3 regions of the Bacillus sp. WC2507 genome follow, and region 3 is predicted to be linked to each of the others. Evidence: a T-box and tRNA genes for the amino acid it is inferred to sense, from the RefSeq annotation. Region 3 holds a T-box; the other regions hold tRNA genes.
What was found. The T-box of region 3 lies ahead of leuS (leucine--tRNA ligase). A T-box ahead of a tRNA ligase gene usually reads a tRNA of that ligase, here a tRNA-Leu.

Region 1 (5,790 bases), 3.9 Mb from region 3:
CCAGGCGGCGGCTGCAGGTAAAGTTGTGAAATCATATTATTCAGCTAGCTATGGCAATGTTGTGTTCATCGCCCATCAAATAAACGGGAAATTATATACAACAGTCTATGCTCACATGAAAGATCGCACTGTACAAGCTGGTGATCAAGTACAAGCTGGACAATTAGTAGGTCATATGGGCAACACAGGTCATTCATACGGGCAACATCTTCATTTTGAATTACACAATGGAGAGTGGAATTTTGAAAAAACAAATGCAGTAAACCCACTGCCATATTTAGTTAGGTAAATTGTATGCCACGCAATATCAATATATCTCTCTTAATTGAATACTTAGCCTTTTTAGGTTTAATCTTTTGTTTAATCATTTACAATACAAATACTGTATTTTTATCTATTATCATTGCTTTTGTTACTTTAGAAATTATGATGGAAGCCTTTCAAGTACAACTAAAACAAAAAATTGCCCATATTTATAATGCCATCTTTCTATTAAGTGCCCTAATAACAAATATTATTAGTAATGGTTTTTATTTAACTACCGTATTTCCCGTATGCTTTATGGCTGTTTTATTATTCATAGCTAGGTACATTCATGTCCCTAATAACAAAAAACACGAACAAGAAGCTTAGAAAGAGGAGACACTGTGTACCAATCTTTCAAAGATAATCCGCTAAAATATATATTGAATTTATATAAAAAAACAAATACTTTTTTTGGTATACAAGGAAGCTATACGGCACAATTTCTCCTTTATGGAATGTTATTTCTCGTCTTAATTGCGTTCTCCTTACTTTACTAACAAAAAAAAGGATCTCACATAAACTTGAGATCCTTTTTAATTTATATAGAAAATGCTCTTTTATCCGCAAGCATATTTTTCATAAATAAAACTAAGATTATATTTTTTCTCTAAGCTCATTCTTTGTTCATCATCGCACCAATAGAACAGAATATCATGAATTGTTGCATAACGCTTATTTTTAAGAAATAGTTTAAAGAATGATGGTAAACAATCATGTAATTGTATAAATATATAATTGCGTAATATTTCTTCTTTATATTCAATTCCCTTGCAAATATACAATAATTCTTCACAATAATATGCATGTTGTGGAACTTGAATCATTTCGAAAAATGGCACATATGATAATAACTTTCCGATAAAATGATCATATCGATCCATTATTCCTATCGTCATATGCTCCATCATTTCTTTCATTACATATAAATAATCATCTACATGAGTAGTTTTCAATGGGTCTAATCGATCTGAAATTTGAGAAAGTACAGCTCTTTGACAAGCTAACACCGCTTGACTAGGTCCATAATATGATAAGAAGTCTGTACACTTACGATATTTTCGTAATAAGTCGTGTGTATATAAATCATACACGAAAGTATTACAATACATAGCTAGACTCATCATATCACTATTTAATTGCTCTTTTGATAGGAACTTAGCTCTCTTACACATATAAAAGAATGCAAATTCTAATACTTCTTTATGGGATAATAGATGTTTACAGTCTGTTATACATTTCTCATTAAATTTAACTCTATCCCAGATTTCTACATCCCCATCAGTTAATTCACCAATACGATATTTAATAATTAAATAGTTTAAAGCAACCGCTTGCGTCAAAAGATCCCATGTTTCATATTCCAATGAAGTGTGAACAAACTCAGCTAATCCTTGAGTTATCATAAAAGTATTTGCTTCTTCATACCAACCAATCTCTTGGCATAAGCGAAGAATACGTACTAAAGTTGGAATTTCATCTTTATGAAACTGCGGTAAATTCTTTGTTTTATTCATTCCATATACGATAAATGCCGCTAAATTTTCTTCTTTATAAAATTCTTTTTCTTTCCACACTAATATAGTTCGTTCTTTCCCTTCACCTTTTGGATGACAAGGTACAAGCAAAGAAAATAATTCAGCGAAATTATTTGGTTCTATATATGTATCTGTAACCAAATTCCAATTTGGATCGCGCTGTACAGCCCTCATATAATTCCCCTTCCCTTTTGTCTACATAGGAAATATTAATCCATTATTACATCACTAACAATGGATATTGTTATATTCAAAATCTTTCATAATACTTATATCTATCAGTATATCATTTTTTCTCTTATTTAAAATTAGGAATGACAAATTTAAATAAACTGTCGAAATTACTAACTGTATACTTATTATATAATGTCTCAGATACATCATGCTAACATATTAGTTTAATTCTATATACTAGAATAATGCATCTGATTTTTATACGTAACTTACCCCACTAATTAAAATCTTTCTTCATTCCGTATGCTCCGAGATTTCACTTAAAGCAAATCCTGCTTGATCATCTGCCGATTCTCTTATAGCTAAATCACCTAGTGCTAGCATCCCAACGAGTTGACCACTCTCAACTACTGGTAATCGTCTAATTTGATACTGTGCCATTAACTCTGTGGCTTTTTCAATAGAATCATCTGGAGAAACTGAAACAATGTTTGTTGTCATTACATTTGTAATTTTATTAGATCCAGGATGTTTCTCAGCAATCCCTCGAACAACTAAATCTCGGTCCGTAACAAGCCCAACAACTTGCTCATTTTCAACAACCGGAATCAATCCAATCGATTCTTCTTTCATCTTTACAGCAGCCTCATATACATTGTCTAGCGGTGTACAATGTACAATATGAGTGCTCATACAGTCTCTCACTCGTGTCATTTTTGTCTCCTCCTTTTTATACATACCATAGCTTTTCCTAAATTCCTTTATTTATTTCAGGAAAATCAGTTGATAAAGGAAGATTAACGCACAATAAAAAAGAGTCAGCATATTGCTGACTCTTTTTTTATGACCCGTACGGGATTCGAACCCGTGTTACCGCCGTGAAAGGGCGGTGTCTTAACCACTTGACCAACGGGCCATGGCTCCGCAGGTAGGACTCGAACCTACGACCGATCGGTTAACAGCCGATAGCTCTACCACTGAGCTACTGCGGAATAATATATATGGTGGGCCTAAATGGACTCGAACCATCGACCTCACGCTTATCAGGCGTGCGCTCTAACCAGCTGAGCTATAGGCCCATATACTTTACAGGGGCAGTAGGAATCGAACCCACACTGGAGGTTTTGGAGACCTCAGTTCTACCTTTAAACTATGCCCCTAAAGGATGCCGGCTAGAGGACTTGAACCCCCAACCTACTGATTACAAGTCAGTTGCTCTACCAATTGAGCTAAGCCGGCATAAAAAAAATGGTGGCTCGGGACGGAATCGAACCGCCGACACGAGGATTTTCAGTCCTCTGCTCTACCGACTGAGCTACCGAGCCAACATAAATGGCGGTCCCGACCGGGGTCGAACCGGCGATCTCCTGCGTGACAGGCAGGCATGTTAACCACTACACCACGGGACCATTTGGTTGCGGGGACAGGATTTGAACCTGCGACCTTCGGGTTATGAGCCCGACGAGCTACCGTGCTGCTCCACCCCGCGACAATATAATGTTTTTTAAAAAATGGAGGAGGTAGAGGGATTCGAACCCCCGCGCGACTCTCGCCGCCTGTCGGTTTTCAAGACCGATCCCTTCAGCCGAACTTGGGTATACCTCCATGAAGGAAAAATAAAATTTTATTATTATATGTATCTAAACCATTTAAAAAGAAAATGGAGGAGGTAGAGGGATTCGAACCCCCGCGCGATTCTCACCGCCTGTCGGTTTTCAAGACCGATCCCTTCAGCCGAACTTGGGTATACCTCCGAGACATATAATAAATAAAGTGGAGCCTAGCGGGATCGAACCGCTGACCTCCTGCGTGCAAGGCAGGCGCTCTCCCAGCTGAGCTAAGGCCCCCTGTTTTTGGGAATATCGGGAAGACAGGATTTGAACCTGCGACCCCCTGGTCCCAAACCAGGTGCTCTACCAAGCTGAGCCACTTCCCGTTAATAAAAGCGCGCCCGAGAGGAGTCGAACCCCTAACCTCTTGATCCGTAGTCAAACGCTCTATCCAATTGAGCTACGGGCGCATATGGTGCCGAGGGCGGGGGTCGAACCCGCACGGTGGTCACCCACCGCAGGATTTTAAGTCCTGTGCGTCTGCCTGTTCCGCCACCCCGGCATGTCATATTGAAAATTGGAGCGGAAGACGGGATTCGAACCCGCGACCCCAACCTTGGCAAGGTTGTATTCTACCACTGAACTACTTCCGCAAGACATGTTTGAGTTATTTCATTAAAAGTGCGGGTGAAGGGAGTCGAACCCCCACGCCAAAGGCGCTAGATCCTAAGTCTAGTGCGTCTGCCAATTCCGCCACACCCGCATATTTGATTAAAATGGTGAGCCATGAAGGATTCGAACCTTCGACCCTCTGATTAAAAGTCAGATGCTCTACCAACTGAGCTAATGGCTCTTAATGGCTGGGCTAGCTGGATTCGAACCAGCGCATGACGGAGTCAAAGTCCGTTGCCTTACCGCTTGGCTATAGCCCATTAATTAAGAATGGTGGAGGGGGGCAGATTCGAACTGCCGAACCCGAAGGAGCGGATTTACAGTCCGCCGCGTTTAGCCACTTCGCTACCCCTCCGACATATATGGTGGAGGATGACGGGATCGAACCGCCGACCCCCTGCTTGTAAGGCAGGTGCTCTCCCAGCTGAGCTAATCCTCCATTTTGCCTGGCAACGTCCTACTCTCACAGGGACAAGGTCCCAACTACCATCGGCGCTAGAGAGCTTAACTTCCGTGTTCGGTATGGGAACGGGTGTGACCTCTCTGCCATCATTACCAGACTGTATTCATTTAAGACAAGAATCATTTTAACTTATTTTACTTTTAAAGTCAACAAGTTTTTTTATATTCTTTCAAAACTAGATAACATTGCTTCATATTATATGGTTAAGTCCTCGATCTATTAGTATTCGTCAGCTCCACATGTCACCATGCTTCCACCTCGAACCTATCAACCTGATCATCTTTCAGGGATCTTACTAGCTTACGCTATGGGAAATCTCATCTTGAGGGGGGCTTCATGCTTAGATGCTTTCAGCACTTATCCCTTCCGCACATAGCTACCCAGCTATGCCCTTGGCAGAACAACTGGTACACCAGCGGTGCGTCCATCCCGGTCCTCTCGTACTAAGGACAGCTCCTCTCAAATTTCCTACGCCCACGACGGATAGGGACCGAACTGTCTCACGACGTTCTGAACCCAGCTCGCGTACCGCTTTAATGGGCGAACAGCCCAACCCTTGGGACCGACTACAGCCCCAGGATGCGATGAGCCGACATCGAGGTGCCAAACCTCCCCGTCGATGTGGACTCTTGGGGGAGATAAGCCTGTTATCCCCGGGGTAGCTTTTATCCGTTGAGCGATGGCCCTTCCATGCGGAACCACCGGATCACTAAGCCCGACTTTCGTCCCTGCTCGACTTGTAGGTCTCGCAGTCAAGCTCCCTTATGCCTTTGCACTCTACGAATGATTTCCAACCATTCTGAGGGAACCTTTGGGCGCCTCCGTTACACTTTAGGAGGCGACCGCCCCAGTCAAACTGCCCACCTGACACTGTCTCCCGGGTCGATAAGACCCGTAGGTTAGAATTTCAATACAGTCAGGGCGGTATCCCACCAGCGCCTCCACCGAAGCTAGCGCTCCGGTTTCAATGGCTCCCGCCTATCCTGTACAAACTGTACCAAAATTCAATATCAGGCTACAGTAAAGCTCCACGGGGTCTTTCCGTCCTGTCGCGGGTAACCTGCATCTTCACAGGTACTATAATTTCACC
Region 2 (5,790 bases), 140 kb from region 3:
CGGTGAAATTATAGTACCTGTGAAGATGCAGGTTACCCGCGACAGGACGGAAAGACCCCGTGGAGCTTTACTGTAGCCTGATATTGAATTTTGGTACAGTTTGTACAGGATAGGCGGGAGCCATTGAAACCGGAGCGCTAGCTTCGGTGGAGGCGCTGGTGGGATACCGCCCTGACTGTATTGAAATTCTAACCTACGGGTCTTATCGACCCGGGAGACAGTGTCAGGTGGGCAGTTTGACTGGGGCGGTCGCCTCCTAAAGTGTAACGGAGGCGCCCAAAGGTTCCCTCAGAATGGTTGGAAATCATTCGTAGAGTGCAAAGGCATAAGGGAGCTTGACTGCGAGACCTACAAGTCGAGCAGGGACGAAAGTCGGGCTTAGTGATCCGGTGGTTCCGCATGGAAGGGCCATCGCTCAACGGATAAAAGCTACCCCGGGGATAACAGGCTTATCTCCCCCAAGAGTCCACATCGACGGGGAGGTTTGGCACCTCGATGTCGGCTCATCGCATCCTGGGGCTGTAGTCGGTCCCAAGGGTTGGGCTGTTCGCCCATTAAAGCGGTACGCGAGCTGGGTTCAGAACGTCGTGAGACAGTTCGGTCCCTATCCGTCGTGGGCGTAGGAAATTTGAGAGGAGCTGTCCTTAGTACGAGAGGACCGGGATGGACGCACCGCTGGTGTACCAGTTGTTCTGCCAAGGGCATAGCTGGGTAGCTATGTGCGGAAGGGATAAGTGCTGAAAGCATCTAAGCATGAAGCCCCCCTCAAGATGAGATTTCCCATAGCGTAAGCTAGTAAGATCCCTGAAAGATGATCAGGTTGATAGGTTCGAGGTGGAAGCATGGTGACATGTGGAGCTGACGAATACTAATAGATCGAGGACTTAACCATATAATATGAAGCAATGTTATCTAGTTTTGAAAGAATATAAAAAACTTGTTGACTTTAAAGGTTAAATAAGTTACAATAATTCTTGTCTTAAATGAATAAAGTCTGGTAATGATGGCAGAGAGGTCACACCCGTTCCCATACCGAACACGGAAGTTAAGCTCTCTAGCGCCGATGGTAGTTGGGACCTTGTCCCTGTGAGAGTAGGACGTTGCCAGGCAAATGGAGGATTAGCTCAGCTGGGAGAGCACCTGCCTTACAAGCAGGGGGTCGGCGGTTCGATCCCGTCATCCTCCACCATTTAGCCGACTTAGCTCAATTGGTAGAGCAACTGACTTGTAATCAGTAGGTTGGGGGTTCAAGTCCTCTAGTCGGCACCAGAAAATCATGGCGGTTGTGGCGAAGTGGTTAACGCACCGGATTGTGGCTCCGGCATTCGTGGGTTCGATTCCCATCAGTCGCCCCATTTTTTCTTGAAATAATTAATATGCGGGTGTGGCGGAATTGGCAGACGCACTAGACTTAGGATCTAGCGCCTTTGGCGTGGGGGTTCGACTCCCTTCACCCGCACTTTTAATAAAATAACTCAAACATGTCTTGCGGAAGTAGTTCAGTGGTAGAATACAACCTTGCCAAGGTTGGGGTCGCGGGTTCGAATCCCGTCTTCCGCTCCAATTTTCAATATGACATGCCGGGGTGGCGGAACAGGCAGACGCACAGGACTTAAAATCCTGCGGTGGGTGACCACCGTGCGGGTTCGACCCCCGCCCTCGGCACCATATGCGCCCGTAGCTCAATTGGATAGAGCGTTTGACTACGGATCAAGAGGTTAGGGGTTCGACTCCTCTCGGGCGCGCTTTTATTAACGGGAAGTGGCTCAGCTTGGTAGAGCACCTGGTTTGGGACCAGGGGGTCGCAGGTTCAAATCCTGTCTTCCCGATTTTCCAAAAAACACGGGGCCTTAGCTCAGCTGGGAGAGCGCCTGCCTTGCACGCAGGAGGTCAGCGGTTCGATCCCGCTAGGCTCCACTTTTTTTAATATCATTTATGGCGGTGTAGCTCAGCTGGCTAGAGCGTACGGTTCATACCCGTGAGGTCGGGGGTTCGATCCCCTCCGCCGCTACCATAAAGGACCTTTAGCTCAGCTGGTTAGAGCAGACGGCTCATAACCGTCCGGTCGTAGGTTCGAGTCCTACAAGGTCCACCACTAAAGGTTTATATCTCGGAGGTATACCCAAGTTCGGCTGAAGGGATCGGTCTTGAAAACCGACAGGCGGCGAGAGTCGCGCGGGGGTTCGAATCCCTCTACCTCCTCCATTTTTTCTAAATTAAATATTTTATCATCGCGGGGTGGAGCAGCACGGTAGCTCGTCGGGCTCATAACCCGAAGGTCGCAGGTTCAAATCCTGTCCCCGCAACCAAATGGTCCCGTGGTGTAGTGGTTAACATGCCTGCCTGTCACGCAGGAGATCGCCGGTTCGACCCCGGTCGGGACCGCCATTTTTTACATAAAGGCTCGGTAGCTCAGTCGGTAGAGCAGAGGACTGAAAATCCTCGTGTCGGCGGTTCGATTCCGTCCCGAGCCACCATTTTGAAGTCGCAAGCCGACTTAGCTCAATTGGTAGAGCAACTGACTTGTAATCAGTAGGTTGGGGGTTCAAGTCCTCTAGTCGGCACCACTTTCAAAATGAGCCATTAGCTCAGTTGGTAGAGCATCTGACTTTTAATCAGAGGGTCGAAGGTTCGAATCCTTCATGGCTCACCATTTATAATTTAATGCGGGTGTAGTTTAGTGGTAAAACAAGAGCCTTCCAAGCTCTGGTCGAGAGTTCGATTCTCTTCACCCGCTTTTCAATTATGGGCCTATAGCTCAGCTGGTTAGAGCGCACGCCTGATAAGCGTGAGGTCGATGGTTCGAGTCCATTTAGGCCCACCATAATTGTTCCGCAGTAGCTCAGTGGTAGAGCTATCGGCTGTTAACCGATCGGTCGTAGGTTCGAGTCCTACCTGCGGAGCCATATTTATAGAGAAGTACCCAAGTGGCTCAAGGGGCTCCCCTGCTAAGGGAGTAGATCGCGAACGCGGTGCGAGGGTTCGAATCCCTTCTTCTCTGCCAGAACTGGCCCGTTGGTCAAGTGGTTAAGACACCGCCCTTTCACGGCGGTAACACGGGTTCGAATCCCGTACGGGTCATACTAAAAGAGATAGCATAATCTGCTATCTCTTTTTTGTTGTGTAAAAGCGGACTTTGAATCGTCTGCTTTTTTTTATAGATTTCTTGTATACTTTTTTCTATTCTAATCGTCTAACTAATAGAAAGGAGAGAGCGATGGAGTATGAAAAGATTATTATAAAAACCTCTAAAAGCATTTATAGGTATTTTCTTAAAATAGGGCTAACACCATATGCCCATTAACCTAAGAATTTTATAATGCCCTCAAAATTAGCTTGATGGTGATGGGGTATCGCCATCATTTTGGAAATAAACCACGTTAAGATTATATAAGTTTAATTTCACATGAGCTTTTTTCTTTTTTTGATTACGTTACAGCTCCATCATAAAATATACGAGGTAATTTATTAAAATCATACTGAATTACTTTATCAAAGCTATCCAAATATGCATGTAAAGATTGTGTAATCATAAGATTAACAACTTTTTCTTTAGTATTAAAAATAATAATAGGTTTTTTAAGTGACCAAGTATACCCAACTTCCCACATTGTTCCGGAATCTTGATCATTATATATTGCAAAGGTAATATCACTATGTTGAATTGCATTTACATCAGTAACAAAGTTTTGAAATTGCCATTCATAAGATCCAAAGGGAAATTTACTCATATATTTTCGTGGAGAAAATACATTTAATCCTTTCTTAGATAAAATTATCTCTAATTTTTCTAATAGTGCAATTTGTTCAGGGTTGAAAAATGGCCCGGCTAAATATATTCATTTATTTGCCCCCCTAATGGTTATAAAAATAATTATTTTTTATTCACTTATATGATTTGTATGTATGTAAACAAGTTTTAATAAGAGTTTTTGGTTTTGAGATAATAAAAGGTATAATTACAAAGTAATTATGCTGTGAAAGTTAAAAATTTTATAATGCTTCCAAAACAAAAATATTGTGTCTTTTATAACAACGAGGTCCATTTTTATGGTTCTGGGGATCGTATTAAATTTTAACTTGATGGCGAGGGGCTAACACCAGCAGATGTAGAAGACATTGTTCAAGACACGATACATAAAGCATTATTGTCTGTACCAAATATGAAAATTACTTATATAAAAACATGGTTATTTCAAGTTGCGATTAATAGACACCGTGATTTAGCAAGAAGGCAAAAGCGTAGTGAAGAAATCCCGATTGAATCTGTTCAATTAATTGGATCAAAAGGATTAGATGAACCACTTTTGAGAAAAGAGCTTCAAGTAGAAATACAAAGCATGCTTGGAAAGATGAATCCAATATATAAATATATCCTTTTATTAAAGTATAATTATGAACTTTTATATAAGGAAATAGCAACCATATTAGAGATGAAAGAAGAAAATGTGAGTTGCGCTTGATATATTCAGAAAATCGCTGATATAATTTCAATCACCAAAGAAAACATAAGAAAAATCCTTTCACAATCTAAAGAAAACGCCTCCATTAAAATGGATTCCACACCTATTCCATCAACTTTACACTCTATGTGAAAAAGTTCACAAATAGGTCATAATTTGTGAAGTAATTCACAATAATACGTGCTACAATATGAGTGTAAAGAAGTTAAACAACATTAAATTAGTATTTTAATTAATTACTTAAACAATCATAAAAAATAGATGTGAACAATAGAGAGGGGAAATTAACATGAAAAAAGGTATCAATCGTGTAGTATTAGTAGGAACAGGAGCTGTAGGTTGTAGTTACGCTTACTCAATGATCAACCAAGGTGTAGCTGAAGAATTCGTATTAGTAGATGTTAATGAAGCAAAAGCAGAAGGGGAAGCGATGGACTTAAGCCATGCAGTACCATTCTCTCCATCACCAACAAAAGTTTGGAGCGGTAGCTATGCAGATTGTAAAGATGCAGATTTAGTAGTTATCACTGCTGGATTACCACAAAAGCCAGGTGAAACTCGTTTAGACTTAGTTGAGAAGAACACAAAAATCTTTAAACAAATCGTTCGCGGTATTATGGATAGCGGATTCGATGGAATCTTCTTAATTGCAACTAACCCAGTTGACATTTTAACTTACGTAACTTGGAAAGAATCTGGTCTACCAAAAGAGCGTGTAATCGGTTCTGGTACAACTTTAGACTCTGCTCGTTTCCGTTACATGTTAGGTGACTACTTAGATGTAGATCCACGTAACGTACATGCTTACATCGTTGGTGAACACGGTGACACTGAACTTCCAGTATGGAGCCACGCTACTATCGGTGTACAAAAACTAGAAACAATCTTAGCTAACAACGAACAGTACAAACAAGAAGACTTAGACAAAATCTTCGAAAACGTACGTGATGCAGCTTACCATATCATCGAGCGTAAAGGTGCAACTTACTACGGAATCGGTATGTCACTACTTCGTGTAACTAAAGCAATCTTAAGCAACGAGAACAGCGTATTAACTGTATCTGCATACCTTGAAGGACAATACGGTGAGAAAGATGCTTTCGTAGGTGTTCCAGCTGTTATTAACCGCGAAGGTGTACGTGAAATCGTAGAACTTGAGCTAAATGAAGATGAAAAAGCGAAATTCGCTCATTCTGTAAAAGTATTAAAAGAAACAATGGCACCAGTACTATAATAATTGATAAATCATTCAGAGGCGGGACACTGCTTCCTACCTCTGAATTCATATAATTTAATATAAATTCCTTTTCCGGTTTCCTTGTATATC
Region 3 (5,790 bases):
TTATCTGTGGCCGGAATGGTATTAATGATCAACTCGCTTACTGGTGTAATCGGAAACTTGCTCGGCGGTGTTTTATTTGATAAATGGGGCGGATATAAATCAATTTTAGTAGGAATTGTGATTACACTTGTATCGATTTTAGGCCTTGTGTTCTTCCACGGCTGGCCGTTATATGTTGTGTGGCTAGCATTAATCGGTTTTGGTTCTGGAATGGTCTTCCCATCGATGTATGCGATGGTTGGTACGGTTTGGCCAGAGGGCGGAAGACGAGCATTTAATGCGATGTATGTTGGACAAAACGTTGGTATTGCGATCGGAACAGCATGTGGTGGATTAGTTGCATCGTATCGTTTTGATTATATTTTCTTAGCAAACTTTATTTTATATTTTGTTTTCTTCTTAATTGCTTTTATTGGATTCCGTGGTATGGAAGACAAGAAAGAGCCAGGAGTGCAAAAAGAAGTCGAAACGAAAAAAGGTTGGTCGCTTACACCTGGATTCAAAGCACTTCTTATCGTATGTGTAGCATATGCTTTATGCTGGGTTACATACGTACAGTGGCAAGGAGCGATTGCAACACATATGCAAGAATTAAATATTAGTCTTCGTCACTATAGTTTATTATGGACGATAAACGGAGCGATGATTGTTTGTGCGCAGCCGCTAGTTAGTATGTTAATTCGCTGGATGAAGCGTTCGTTAAAACAACAAATTATGATTGGGATCTTCATTTTTGCGGCGTCATTCGTTGTGTTAAGTCAAGCGCAGCAATTTACGATGTTCCTCGTTGCGATGGTAACTTTAACAATTGGTGAGTTATTTGTTTGGCCGGCGGTTCCGACGATTGCAAATATACTTGCGCCAAAAGATAAGTTAGGGTTTTATCAAGGCGTTGTAAATAGTGCGGCGACTGTAGGGAAAATGTTCGGGCCAGTCGTTGGCGGAGCGATTGTTGATTTATACAATATGGAAGTATTGTTTATAGCAATCATGGTAATGCTTGTAGTAGCGCTTATTGCAACGAGCATGTATGATAAACGAGTAAAAGTAGAAGAAACAGTTGAAGAAAAAATTGCAGTTTAGTTTGACGGAACATGTTCACATGTTTTAGAATATATTTAAATAAAATAACCTTTGGAACAAGGGAGATAGCTCGGCTGTCCTAAGACGAATTCGTTAGTTATTAAAAGTAACGATTAACCGAGAAGCCCCGCTTTAAGTAAGCTCTTTAGAGAGACTAGGCGGATGGTAGTTCATATTTTCACTCATATTTGTAATAACAGTGAGAAGGAGTAGTAGTAATAGAAGCTGGTTTAGAGAGTTGACGGTCGGTGCAAGTCAATCCACGTTTCGTTATGAACTCGCCTTTGAGTTGCAGTTGTGAAACTAATAGTAGCAATTGCCGTTAATCCACGTTACGGATCTAAGCGAATGTATATTTTTTGTACATTAATTTAGGGTGGTACCGCGGGAATCTATAACCTCTCGTCCCTTTCTAGGGATGAGAGGTTTTTTGTATTTTGGGCGGTGAAAATAAATAGAATTTCAAGGAGGGTATCTCATGAGCTTTAATCATCAAGAAGTTGAGAAGAAGTGGCAAGGGTACTGGGAAGAGAATAAAACATTCCGTACGCCAGATGAGACAGAAAAACCAAAATTTTATGCACTAGATATGTTCCCATATCCATCAGGTGCAGGCCTACACGTAGGACATCCAGAAGGTTATACAGCGACAGATATTTTATCTCGTATGAAGCGTATGCAAGGATATAACGTTCTTCATCCAATGGGATGGGATGCATTCGGTCTTCCAGCAGAGCAATATGCACTTGATACTGGAAACAGCCCAGCAGAATTTACAGAGCATAATATTAATACGTTCCGTAACCAAATTAAAGCATTAGGTTTCTCTTATGATTGGGACCGTGAAGTAAATACAACAGATCCAAACTACTACAAGTGGACACAATGGATCTTCCTACAACTATTTGAAAAAGGCTTAGCTTACGTTGATGAAGTACCTGTAAACTGGTGCCCAGCACTTGGTACAGTACTTGCAAACGAAGAAATCATTGATGGTAAGAGTGAGCGCGGTGGACATCCAGTTGAGCGTCGTCCGATGAGACAGTGGATGTTAAAAATTACAGCTTATGGAGATCGTCTATTAGAAGATCTAGATGAGCTTGATTGGCCAGAAAGCTTAAAAGATATGCAACGTAACTGGATCGGTCGTTCTGAAGGTGCAGAAGTACACTTCAACATCGATGGTACAGACGAGAAATTCACAGTTTTCACAACGCGCCCTGATACACTATTTGGTGCAAGCTACTGTGTACTTGCTCCAGAGCATGCGCTTGTTGCAGACATTACAACAGCTGAGCAAAAAGAAGCGGTAGAAGCTTACATTAATTCTGTAAAAATGAAGAGTGATTTAGAACGTACAGAACTTGCGAAAGAAAAAACTGGCGTATTCACTGGTGCTTACGCAGTTAACCCAGTAAATGGTGAGAAATTGCCAATCTGGATCGCTGATTACGTTCTTGCAACTTACGGAACAGGTGCTGTAATGGCAGTTCCAGCGCATGATGAGCGTGACTATGAATTCGCATCAACATTCAATCTTCCAATGAAGGAAGTTGTAAAAGGCGGAGACATTACGAAAGAAGCATACACAGGTGATGGTGCACACGTAAACTCAGCATTCCTTGATGGCTTAAATAAAGAAGAAGCAATCGCAAAAATGATTGAATGGCTTGAAGTAACGAGCGCAGGAAATCAAAAAGTAACATACCGTCTACGTGACTGGTTATTCAGCCGTCAACGTTACTGGGGTGAGCCAATTCCAGTAATTCACTGGGAAGATGGCACAATGACAGCTGTGAAAGAAGAAGAATTACCATTAGTTCTTCCGAAAACAGAAAATATTCGTCCTTCAGGTACAGGTGAATCACCACTTGCTAACATTGACGAGTGGGTAAATGTTGTTGATCCTGAAACTGGTAAAAAAGGTCGTCGTGAAACGAACACGATGCCACAATGGGCTGGTAGCTGCTGGTATTACCTACGTTACATCGATCCAAACAATAGCGAAGCACTTGTAGACCCTGAAAAAGTAAAACAATGGCTTCCAGTTGATATTTATATTGGCGGAGCGGAGCACGCTGTACTTCACTTACTATATGCTCGTTTCTGGCATAAAGTATTATACGATATCGGTGTAGTTCCAACGAAAGAGCCGTTCCAACAATTATTCAACCAAGGTATGATTCTAGGTGAAAACAACGAGAAAATGAGTAAATCAAAAGGTAACGTTGTAAACCCTGATGATATCGTAGCAAGCCATGGTGCAGATACACTTCGTCTATACGAAATGTTCATGGGACCATTAGATGCTTCAATCGCTTGGTCTGAAAATGGTCTTGACGGAGCTCGTCGTTTCCTAGACCGCGTATGGCGCCTATTCGTTCAAGAGAACGGTGAATTAAGTGAGAAAATTACTGATGCACCAAATAAAGAGCTTGAAAAAGCTTACCACCAAACAGTGAAGAAAGTAACAGAAGACTATGCAGAGCTTCGCTTCAACACAGCGATTTCTCAAATGATGGTATTCATCAACGATGCATACAAAGCTGAAACACTTCCGAAAGAATATGTAGAAGGTTTCGTAAAAATGATTGCACCAGTTGCACCTCACATCGGGGAAGAACTATGGAGCAAACTTGGTTACAATGAAACAATCACATATGCAAGCTGGCCAACATTTGATGAGTCTAAACTTGTAGAAGATGAAGTTGAAATCGTTGTTCAAGTTATGGGTAAAGTTCGCGCAAAACTAACAATGAGTAAAGACGCATCTAAAGATGAAATGGAAAAACTTGCACTTGAAGCAATTCAAGACCAAATCGAAGGGAAAACAGTTCGTAAAGTAATTGTTGTTCCTGGAAAACTTGTTAACGTTGTTGCAAACTAATGAATGAAAGAAAAGCTCAGAGCATTTATGCTCTGAGCTTTTTTATGTAGAAAATAATCTCAGGATCACCTTCATCTAAGTTTTCGATCATTCCACTGCGTATAAAACCATTTGCGTTAAATACTTTCTGCATACTTTCATTCGATTCGTTCGTTGAAGAAAAGATTTTTTGAGTAGGAGAATGACTTAACATATATGAGATTAACGAGCTTGCATAGCCTCGCCTTCTTTTAGTTGGCGAAACAATGATTAATGAGAGGAAAATACAACCAAAGAAATTTGTATCGTATGTTAGAAAACCGGAAATAGAATTATCTTCTTTTACAATGATGCAGCGGCCCTCATCAATAGTGTGCTTAATGTAATTTCGTCTACTATCGTTTCCAATTACGTCAATATCTATATGTACGATTGAATCTAAATCATTGATAGAAGCTTTTGTTACGTTCTTCAATAGAAATACCTCCTAGAAAAAATATTCAGTAAATTAATTTTATCATGAATGAAGAAAAAGGAGCGGAATTCCAATACAGACAAACACCTATTTTTCTATAGGAAATATGATAAAAAAGGTAGGCTAAATTGAGTAGAAGAGGTGAAAGGAATGAAAGGGATGGACAATAATGCACCACACGGCTTTTTCGGAGGTGGATCGGATAGTTATGAACAAATGATGTTAATGGGAGGAGCAGGTCAACAAGGATATGGCGGAATTCCGAGCTGGATGGGCGGAGCAGGTCACCAACAAGGATACGGTGAAATTCCGAGCTGGATGGGTGGAGCAGCAGGAGGATCTCCAACATCGGTAGCTGGCATGCAAACTGGAATGCCTACATTAATGGGAGGATTTTCGACATCAGGGGCTGGAATGCCTACAGTAACAGGAGGATTTCCGACATCAGTAGCTGGCGTACAGACAGGAATTCCAGTAGGAGTACCAACTACATTTCCTTCTTTCGTTGGAGGAGTGCAGACAGGATTTCCGGTACCGGGAGTAGGTGTTGTAGCAGGCGGAGTAGGTGGTTATCCGCAAGGTGTTCACGGTCACCATGTACATCACCATCACCAAGGACAACATGGCCACCATGTACATCATCACCACCAAGGCCATCAAGGCCATCATGTACATCATCATCACCAAGGTCACCAAGGTCACCAAGGCCATCATGGTCATCATCATCACCAAGGCCAGCATGGACACCATGGTCATCACCACCATCAAGGACATCAGGGGCAACAAGTACATCACCATGGACACCATCATATACATCCGCAGGCTGTTCTTTATCAAACGCATCAAGGCCATCATGGTCACCACCACCACCAAGGCCAGCACGGCCACCATGGTCACCACCATGGTCACCACCAAGGGCACCAAGGGCACCAAGGGCACCAAGGGCACCACGGTCATCAAGGTCACCAAGGTCATCAAGGTCATCAAGGCCAACACGGTCACCAAGGTCAACAGCACCAACAATATCAACAGTATCAACAATATCAACAACAATCTTCTCCTTGGACAGGTGGAGTTGGAGCAGGAGGAGCAGGGGCAGCAGCAGGAGCAGCTAGTATTGGTGGAGCAGCAGGGCACGCTGGACACGTGGGTCATTAACGAGTCAAAGGAAAAAAGACATAATAAAAAACTGCTAGGAAATCCTAGCAGTTTTTTTCAGCTTCTTGGCGTTGACGTTCGATTTCAGCACGAAGTTGTGGTTCTGGTGCTTGCCAGCCTTCTGGTTTTAGGATTTTGCCGTCGCCTTCGCGGAATCGAGGTTTTCCATCAGGGAATAATTTTGCCATGTTTGCATTATTTACAATTT

Region 1: it encodes a tRNA-Leu, which carries the amino acid that the T-box ahead of leuS (leucine--tRNA ligase) is inferred to sense. The anticodon was not compared.
Region 2: it encodes a tRNA-Leu, which carries the amino acid that the T-box ahead of leuS (leucine--tRNA ligase) is inferred to sense. The anticodon was not compared.

The regions. Positions count from the first base shown of each region.
Region 1 covers NZ_JBQXPN010000001.1:4,873,680-4,879,469, forward strand. The annotation lists gene ACUN28_RS25715 (SH3 domain-containing protein) at 1-289, shown strand, start outside; gene ACUN28_RS25720 (hypothetical protein) at 295-633, shown strand; gene ACUN28_RS25725 (DUF3965 domain-containing protein) at 864-2,015, opposite strand; gene ACUN28_RS25730 (CBS domain-containing protein) at 2,310-2,729, opposite strand; tRNA gene ACUN28_RS25735 (tRNA-Glu) at 2,860-2,931, opposite strand; tRNA gene ACUN28_RS25740 (tRNA-Asn) at 2,933-3,007, opposite strand; tRNA gene ACUN28_RS25745 (tRNA-Ile) at 3,018-3,094, opposite strand; tRNA gene ACUN28_RS25750 (tRNA-Trp) at 3,105-3,175, opposite strand; tRNA gene ACUN28_RS25755 (tRNA-Thr) at 3,182-3,254, opposite strand; tRNA gene ACUN28_RS25760 (tRNA-Phe) at 3,265-3,340, opposite strand; tRNA gene ACUN28_RS25765 (tRNA-Asp) at 3,349-3,424, opposite strand; tRNA gene ACUN28_RS25770 (tRNA-Met) at 3,428-3,504, opposite strand; tRNA gene ACUN28_RS25775 (tRNA-Ser) at 3,528-3,620, opposite strand; tRNA gene ACUN28_RS25780 (tRNA-Ser) at 3,677-3,769, opposite strand; tRNA gene ACUN28_RS25785 (tRNA-Ala) at 3,790-3,862, opposite strand; tRNA gene ACUN28_RS25790 (tRNA-Pro) at 3,878-3,951, opposite strand; tRNA gene ACUN28_RS25795 (tRNA-Arg) at 3,962-4,035, opposite strand; tRNA gene ACUN28_RS25800 (tRNA-Leu) at 4,039-4,127, opposite strand; tRNA gene ACUN28_RS25805 (tRNA-Gly) at 4,144-4,218, opposite strand; tRNA gene ACUN28_RS25810 (tRNA-Leu) at 4,248-4,328, opposite strand; tRNA gene ACUN28_RS25815 (tRNA-Lys) at 4,343-4,418, opposite strand; tRNA gene ACUN28_RS25820 (tRNA-Gln) at 4,423-4,497, opposite strand; tRNA gene ACUN28_RS25825 (tRNA-Tyr) at 4,509-4,592, opposite strand; tRNA gene ACUN28_RS25830 (tRNA-Val) at 4,601-4,676, opposite strand; rRNA gene rrf (5S ribosomal RNA) at 4,682-4,797, opposite strand; rRNA gene ACUN28_RS25840 (23S ribosomal RNA) at 4,900-5,790, opposite strand, start outside.
Region 2 covers NZ_JBQXPN010000001.1:847,792-853,581, forward strand. The annotation lists rRNA gene ACUN28_RS04490 (23S ribosomal RNA) at 1-892, shown strand, start outside; rRNA gene rrf (5S ribosomal RNA) at 994-1,109, shown strand; tRNA gene ACUN28_RS04500 (tRNA-Val) at 1,114-1,189, shown strand; tRNA gene ACUN28_RS04505 (tRNA-Thr) at 1,194-1,269, shown strand; tRNA gene ACUN28_RS04510 (tRNA-His) at 1,280-1,355, shown strand; tRNA gene ACUN28_RS04515 (tRNA-Leu) at 1,379-1,459, shown strand; tRNA gene ACUN28_RS04520 (tRNA-Gly) at 1,489-1,563, shown strand; tRNA gene ACUN28_RS04525 (tRNA-Leu) at 1,580-1,668, shown strand; tRNA gene ACUN28_RS04530 (tRNA-Arg) at 1,672-1,745, shown strand; tRNA gene ACUN28_RS04535 (tRNA-Pro) at 1,756-1,829, shown strand; tRNA gene ACUN28_RS04540 (tRNA-Ala) at 1,845-1,917, shown strand; tRNA gene ACUN28_RS04545 (tRNA-Met) at 1,938-2,014, shown strand; tRNA gene ACUN28_RS04550 (tRNA-Ile) at 2,019-2,095, shown strand; tRNA gene ACUN28_RS04555 (tRNA-Ser) at 2,113-2,205, shown strand; tRNA gene ACUN28_RS04560 (tRNA-Met) at 2,233-2,309, shown strand; tRNA gene ACUN28_RS04565 (tRNA-Asp) at 2,313-2,388, shown strand; tRNA gene ACUN28_RS04570 (tRNA-Phe) at 2,402-2,477, shown strand; tRNA gene ACUN28_RS04575 (tRNA-Thr) at 2,492-2,567, shown strand; tRNA gene ACUN28_RS04580 (tRNA-Lys) at 2,578-2,653, shown strand; tRNA gene ACUN28_RS04585 (tRNA-Gly) at 2,667-2,737, shown strand; tRNA gene ACUN28_RS04590 (tRNA-Ile) at 2,748-2,824, shown strand; tRNA gene ACUN28_RS04595 (tRNA-Asn) at 2,832-2,906, shown strand; tRNA gene ACUN28_RS04600 (tRNA-Ser) at 2,914-3,004, shown strand; tRNA gene ACUN28_RS04605 (tRNA-Glu) at 3,010-3,081, shown strand; gene ACUN28_RS04610 (nucleoside 2-deoxyribosyltransferase) at 3,429-3,839, opposite strand; partial or broken gene ACUN28_RS04615 (RNA polymerase sigma factor) at 4,113-4,463, shown strand; gene ACUN28_RS04620 (L-lactate dehydrogenase) at 4,753-5,697, shown strand.
Region 3 covers NZ_JBQXPN010000001.1:985,654-991,443, forward strand. The annotation lists gene ACUN28_RS05315 (MDR family MFS transporter) at 1-1,083, shown strand, start outside; T-box leader at 1,274-1,496, shown strand; gene leuS (leucine--tRNA ligase) at 1,562-3,970, shown strand; gene ACUN28_RS05325 (GNAT family N-acetyltransferase) at 3,996-4,424, opposite strand; gene ACUN28_RS05330 (hypothetical protein) at 4,575-5,582, shown strand; gene ACUN28_RS05335 (hypothetical protein) at 5,627-5,790, opposite strand, start outside.